Linked DNA regions of Pseudosulfitobacter sp. DSM 107133. The protein of the gene in region 2 interacts with the protein of the main gene of each other region in a pairwise test. Links are inferred from orthologs where the notes say so. Each region holds a gene or a part of one and is shown on either strand. Other genes may lie near its edges.

The links. Proteins that work in one complex are often made in the same cells at the same time.
Region 1: the proteins of recO (region 2) and DSM107133_RS11025 interact in binary tests that used the Escherichia coli proteins (3 or more experiments, as listed by UniProt). The link is inferred for Pseudosulfitobacter sp. DSM 107133 from one-to-one orthologs.

The regions. Positions count from the first base shown.
Region 1 is NZ_CP085154.1:2,241,730-2,245,402, reverse strand. The notes cover bases 455-3,251. They hold DSM107133_RS11025 (single-stranded DNA-binding protein), read right to left. Parts: upstream 2,207-3,251; coding sequence 1,703-2,206; downstream 455-1,702. Other genes in these bases: DSM107133_RS11015 (hypothetical protein), read left to right, coding at 3,159-3,251; DSM107133_RS11020 (transglycosylase SLT domain-containing protein), read left to right, coding at 2,405-2,989; aroB (3-dehydroquinate synthase), read left to right, coding at 581-1,681; DSM107133_RS11035 (shikimate kinase), read left to right, coding at 455-588. Outside these bases: more of DSM107133_RS11035, read left to right, coding at 1-454; more of DSM107133_RS11015, read left to right, coding at 3,252-3,665. UniProt on the Escherichia coli protein: Plays an important role in DNA replication, recombination and repair. Binds to ssDNA and to an array of partner proteins to recruit them to their sites of action during DNA metabolism. Acts as a sliding platform that migrates on DNA via reptation.
Region 2 is NZ_CP085154.1:3,119,041-3,122,270, reverse strand. What follows is about bases 1-2,728. They hold recO (DNA repair protein RecO), read left to right. Parts: upstream 1-865; coding sequence 866-1,591; downstream 1,592-2,728. Other genes in these bases: DSM107133_RS15495 (acyl-CoA dehydrogenase family protein), read right to left, coding at 2,624-2,728; DSM107133_RS15500 (TetR/AcrR family transcriptional regulator), read right to left, coding at 1,973-2,500; DSM107133_RS15505 (META domain-containing protein), read right to left, coding at 1,575-1,964; DSM107133_RS15515 (DUF1491 family protein), read left to right, coding at 534-863; era (GTPase Era), read left to right, coding at 1-482. Also shown: more of DSM107133_RS15495, read right to left, coding at 2,729-3,230. UniProt on the Escherichia coli protein: Involved in DNA repair and RecF pathway recombination.

The DNA of each region.
Region 1 (3,673 bases), 880 kb from region 2 along the record:
ATTCAGCAATCAACGTCAGACAGTTCGTCAGATTCTGTGCAATTTGCACTGCACAAGACCGTTGTCATGGTCGGAATGATGGGCGCAGGAAAAACCGCAGTGGGCAAGGTGCTGGCGGCAAAACTGGGCGTGCCCTTTATCGACAGCGATCACGAAATCGAAACCGCGGCAAACATGACCGTTCCCGAAATCTTTGAACGCGACGGCGAGCCGTTCTTTCGGGTCAAGGAAACGCAAGTGATCTCGCGCCTGCTGGACAATTCCCACGGGATTCTGTCGACCGGTGGCGGCGCGTTCCTGAGCGCTGAAAACCGCCAGAACATTTCACAACGCGGCGTATCAGTGTGGCTGAACGCTGACCTTTCGCTGTTGTGGCATCGTGTCCGTTACAAGGACACGCGCCCGTTGCTGCGCAGTGCTGACCCCAAGGGCAGGCTGACCGAACTGTATGAAGCGCGCGTGCCGATCTACAAACTGGCCGATCTTCATGTGCCCTCCAAACCCTCGTACAGCATTGAAGAGATGGCGGAACGGGTGATTGCGGCGCTGTTGACGCGGCCTGATGTTCTGGAGAAACTGGATGCTTGAAACTGTACATGTCGACTTGCCGGGGCGCGCCTATGACGTGTTGATCGGCACCGGACTGCTGGGCGACGCAGGCACCCATATCGCACCTTTGCTGAAACGCGCGCGGGTTGTGGTGATTTCGGACGAAACCGTGGCGGGGCTGCACCTTGGGGCCTTGCAGGACGGGCTGCGCGGCCATGGCATCGACTGCGCTGCCATGTCCCTGCCTGCGGGCGAAGCCACCAAAAGCTGGCCACATCTGATGAGTTGCGTTGACTGGCTGCTGGATCAAAAGGTCGAGCGCGGCGATATCGTCGTGGCCCTGGGGGGCGGCGTGATTGGCGATCTGGTCGGCTTTGCCGCCGCGATCCTGCGGCGCGGGGTGCGCTTTGTGCAAATGCCCACGTCGCTGCTGGCACAGGTCGACAGTTCGGTGGGCGGCAAGACGGGAATTAACTCCCGGCATGGCAAGAACCTGATCGGCGCGTTCCACCAGCCCAGCCTGGTGCTGGCCGATGTTGACCTGTTGGGCACGCTGCAACCGCGCGATTTTCTGTCTGGCTACGGCGAGGTCGTGAAATACGGCTTGCTGGGCGATGCTGCATTTTTTGAGTGGCTTGAAGGGCAGGGGCCGGCATTGGCCGCAGGTGACGTGCGCGCGCGCATCGAGGCGGTGCGCCGCTCGGTGCAGATGAAAGCCGACATCGTCGTGCGCGACGAAACCGAACAGGGCGACCGTGCCCTCCTGAATCTTGGCCATACCTTTGGCCACGCACTGGAATCTGCCACGGGTTATTCCAGCCGCCTGCTGCACGGCGAAGGTGTTGCGGTGGGCTGTGCGATGGCTTTTGAACTGTCGGCGCGCCTGGGCCTGTGCAGTCAGGAAGATCCAAGTCGCGTCCGCGCGCATCTGCGCGACATGGGCATGAAGACCAATCTGGCCGACATCGACGGCGCATTGCCGGGGCCACAAGCGTTGCTCGCGCTGATGGGGCAGGACAAGAAGGTGGTGGATGGCCAGCTGCGCTTTGTGCTGGCGCGCGGCATCGGTGATGCCTTTGTCACGTCGGATGTTCCGGCGCAGACGGTTCTGGAGGTTCTGCGCGACGGCTGAGCGGCGCGCAGAACCAAAAGCTTAGAACGGGATTTCGTCGTCCAGATCACGCGAAGGCGTCGGCGCATTGCCACCACCCGACGACGGCCCACCATAACGATCATCCGACGGGCCGCTGTCATAGCTGGAGCCGCCACCGCCGCCATAGTTCCCACCGCCGCCACCGCCGCCGCCGGGACCATCCAGCATGGTCAGCGTGCTGCCGAACCCTTGCAGAACGACCTCGGTCGAATAGCGGTCCTGACCGGACTGGTCCTGCCATTTGCGGGTCTGCAACTGGCCTTCGATATACACTTTCGAGCCCTTTTTCAGGTACTGCTCGGCCACGCGCACCAGACCTTCGCTGAAGATTGCAACCGAATGCCATTCGGTGCGCTCTTTGCGTTCGCCGGTGTTACGGTCTTTCCATGTTTCTGAGGTGGCGATGCGCAGGTTGCACACCTTGCCGCCATTCTGGAAACTGCGCACTTCGGGATCGCGGCCCAGATTGCCGATTAGGATCACTTTATTAACTGAGCCAGCCATGTTGTCCTCTCACTCATTCGTACCCGCGCGGGCGATTCCCGAACGGTCGTGACAACCTACAGATTGGTCGGAACATGGTAAACACAAGGCTAATGGTTATCCGAACCAAAGGGGTGGCCCAAAGCGTCGATTTTTGTATAGTGTCGTAATGGGTAAAATCAGAGCCGTGCGGGCTCGGTATCTCGGGGGCGGAAAGTTATGCGCGCAATGATTTCAGCGCTGGTGATCGGTGCGACCATGGCAGGGGCAGCCCATGCCGACGTATTTTCGTCGCGCAGTCGCAGCAAGCTGTTCGGATCGCAGTTGAAAGTGTTGGATTCGCGCGCGTCGCAGCAATACACGGCCTCGGTCAAATTGCAGCCACCCAAGGTGAACACACCAACCAAATGGGACGTGAACCCGGCCTATAGCGGCAAGTACAAAGGTGTTTATCTGGTCGCCGCGCGCGAAGCCGCGCGTCGACATGGCGTGCCCGAAGATTTGTTCCTGCGGCTGATCCAGCAGGAATCCGGCTGGAATCCGCGTGCCAAATCGCACAAGGGAGCCCTGGGGCTGGCACAGCTGATGCCCGCCACAGCACGCCGTTTGCGCGTCGATCCCAGCGATCCGCACGAAAATCTGGAAGGTGGCGCGCGCTATCTCAGCCAGCAGTACCGCACGTTCGGCAGCTGGCGTCTGGCGCTGGCGGCCTATAACGCGGGCCCCGAGGCCGTGAAACGCCACAAAGGCGTGCCGCCCTACAAAGAAACCCAGAATTACGTCAAGGTTATCTGGGGCAGCTGATTTCAGGCTGATTTGAAGAAATACCTATTGGATTCAGATTTTCGGGCGGGTTTCCGCCTGTTTGTCGCGCCCTCGGTCCCGGCTTGGCCATGGCCGAAGGAACAACGACACCCTAAGCCAAGTTGTCATGCATATCGCGGGCCATCACGGCCACCGAAGGAGCAAGACAATGAAAACGACTTTTGCAAAGCTGGCCGCTGCCACGGCCATCGCAGTGTTGCCGTTGGGAGCTTTCGCCGCATCTCCCATTTCCGAAGTGACCGTCAATGCGGATCTTAATGAGCACGTCGACGCCAACGCGATGCAATATTATCCCCAGATCGAAGAGGACGTGATGCGCATGATCGCCGAGCGTATCGAACTGACCGGTGACGCGGGTGATCCTGCCATCAAAGTTGAGATCAAAGGCGTGTTGCTGGATGGCGATTCCGTGCTGCCAGACAGCGCCGAGTTCAACGAACTGGTCGCGACGATCAACTACACAGACGCCAATGCCGAGATCAATGAAGACACGGTTCCGGTGCATATTATGGCCAAGACGGCCGACATGCCCCATGATGGCGTGATTTATGTCGCCCCCGACCGCGCGGATTTTTATCAGGCGATGATTGCAGCCTTGGTTGACGACGTCGTCAATAACATCCCCGATACGCTGCGCTCGGACAGTTCCAAGTAACCGGCTGT
Region 2 (3,230 bases):
GCTACGGCTTTGTCGAAACCTTCATGATTTCGGCTGAGAAAGGCTTTGGCGTGGATGCGTTGCGTACATGGCTGGGGGCGCAACTGCCCGCGGGGCCGTGGCTGTACCCCGAAGACCAGATTGCCGATCTGCCGATGCGTATGATCGCCGCCGAGATGACCCGCGAAAAGCTGACGCTGCGGCTGCATCAGGAGCTGCCCTATCAGTTGACGGTCGAGACCGAGAACTGGGAAGAGCGCAAGGATGGAACCGCGCGGATCGACCAGGTGGTGTACGTCAGCCGCGACGGTCACAAGGGCATTGTCCTTGGCAACAAGGGCGAGACGATCAAATCGGTCAGCAAGGCCAGCCGCGCCGAGCTGGAAGAATTCCTGGGCCGCCGTGTGCATTTGTTCCTGCAAGTCAAGGTGCGCGAGAAGTGGCAGGAAGAGGCCGAGCGTTATTCGCAGATGGGGCTGGATTTCAAAGATGGCAACGTTTGAACCTTTGGCCGAACGACCCTCCGGGGGGAGTTTATCTGGCAAGATGAAGCCATGAGCCGTCTGACGGCGCGGTTCTGGGTTGATGCCTATCTGACGCGGTTGCGGCTGTTTGACATTGCCGCTTTTGTGGTCGCCCATGGCGATGACACGGGCGGCGCGGTGCTGGTCAAGCTGAACACGCTGGACGGGCAGGCGGTGGTGTTTCACCGCAGTTTTGATCTGGAAAGTGACGCGCGGGTCTGGGCCGAGTTGGCCAAGGGGGCTGAGGCGGACGTGGACGCCGCGGTGGCACGCCAGCGCGGGTTCGATCCCGACCTGTGGGTGGTCGAGGTCGAGGACCGCGCGGGGCGACATCTGCTGGATCACGACGGGCTGGCCTGAGCATGGAGTGGCGGGGAACAGGCATCTTGCTGGCCGCGCGCAAACATGGCGAGACATCTGTGATTGTCGAAGTGTTCACCGAGGATCGTGGCCGTCATGCGGGTGTGGTGCGCGGTGGGACCAGCCGCAAGATTGCACCGATCCTGCAACCGGGCGCACAGCTTGACGTGGCGTGGCGTGCGCGGCTGGAAGATCATATTGGCAGTTTCACCGTCGAGCCGGTGCGCAGCCGCGCCGCGCAGGCGATGGGCGACAGGCTGTCGCTGGCGGGGTTGAACGCGGTGACGGCATTGCTGTGCTTTTGCCTGCCCGAGCGCGAGGTGCACGCGCCGCTGTACCGTCGGACCGAGGCCTTGCTGGACCTGATGGGGCAGACTGATATCTGGCCGCTGGCCTATCTGCGCTGGGAATTGGCGCTGCTCGAAGAGATGGGGTACGGGCTGGACCTGTCGGCCTGTGCGGTCACGGGGGGGACCGAGGGGCTGCGGTATGTCTCGCCCAGGTCGGGGCGGGCGGTGTCGGAACAGGGAGCAGGGGAGTGGGCGGACCGGTTGTTACCCTTGCCCGATGTGCTGCGCGGGCGCGGTGATGCGCCGGACGGCGAGATTGTGCAGGGGTTGCAGACCACGGGGCATTTTCTGCAAGCGCATCTGGCCGCAGGTCAGGGCCACCGCGCCTTGCCCGTGGCGCGGGCGCGGTTTGTCGAGGCGTTCAGTCGGCGGCTCTGAACATCATTTCGCGGCCTTTTTCATTCTTCAGAATCATCACATCGCCCAGCACTTCGATCAGGGTCATGTCTTGCAGCGCGGTGAAATAGCGGGTTTCGTCGGCAAGGGCCGGGCAGGCGCGGCGGGTGGCGCGCAGGGGGCCGGTCTTGAACCACGGGTAGGGAACCGACATCGTGCCGGAGAAGCCGTTACAGGGCCCCTGTCCATCAATCTTGCCGGTTTCGGGAAAGCGCAGCGTGGCTGTCGCCGCGAATGGCTGGCCGTCGATTTCAACAAGGGACCAGGTGCTGTCACCGGCGCCATAGGCGCGCGCGGTTTCATCTGCTTTGCAGGACACGGCGAAGGTCAGGGCGAAGATCAGGGCAATGCGCATGGCGCTGATTAGCGCAATGCCAGCACAAGGTCGATCAACGCCGTATAGGCATTGGCGGAATCGTGCCGTTTGGATTTGGGCAACATCGGCATGCCGATCAGCGCCCCATAGGCGGCGCGGGCGAAATCAGGGTTCTTGAGGCCCAGCTGCGTCAACAGCGTCGCCATGTAGGTCAGACGCTCGGCATCGACCTGCGCCAGCGCGTCGGCAGCGTCCTTGTGTTCCTGCGCCCACGAGCGGATGGCGGGGGCGGTGGTGTCGTCCAGAACGTGTTTGCCGAAATCCTGAAGGCGGTCAGCCGCGCCGCCATCGGATTCCAGCTGTGCGACCACATCGGCAAAAGCCCGGGTTTTCCAATGATCCAGCAGCGCCGCGTGAAAGGCGGGGACGTCGGTGAAATGCCAGTAGAACGAGCCCTTGGTGGTGCCCATGCGACGGGCCAGCGGTTCAGCCCGCAGCGCGGGTGGACCGTCGCTGCGCAGGGCAAGGATGCCAGCGCTGATCCATTTCTCGCGGTTGAGACGGGTGTGTTTCATACCTTCCGGTGTAGAGCGTCGCAGGCCCCCTCACAAGCGACATATGCTGCAAGTGCAGCATAAGCGCGAGAGCCTGCGACAGATTTGGGCACTGTGCCTGCGAAACGGGCTGCCCGCGCGGGATTAGCCCAGCAAACGGCGGGCGATGACCTGTGCCTGAATTTCGCCGGCACCCTCGAAAATGTTGAGGATTCGCGCATCGCACAGCACGCGGCTGATCTTGTATTCCAGGGCAAAGCCGTTGCCGCCGTGGATTTGCAGGCCGTTGTCGGCCGCCGCCCAGGCCACCCGCGCGCCCAACAGCTTGGCCATGCCGGCCTCGACATCGCAGCGCCGCCCCTGATCCTTTTCGAAGGCACTGAAATAGGTCAGCTGGCGCGCGATCATGATCTCGACCGCCATCATCGCCAGCTTGTTGGCCACACGGGGGAATTCGATCAGCGATTTGCCGAACTGTTTGCGGTCCTGGGCATATTGCATCGCGATATCCAGTGCCGACTGGGCCACACCAATGGCGCGGGCAGCAGTCTGGATGCGGGCCGATTCGAATGTCTCCATCAGCTGCTTGAAGCCTTTGCCTTCTTCGCCGCCCAGCAGGTTCTCGCCTTTGACGTGGAAGCCGTCAAAGGCCAGTTCGTATTCCTTCATGCCGCGATAGCCCAGCACTTCGATCTCGCCGCCGGTCATGCCCTCGGTGGGGAAGGGATTGGCGTCGTCACCGGGCGTTTTC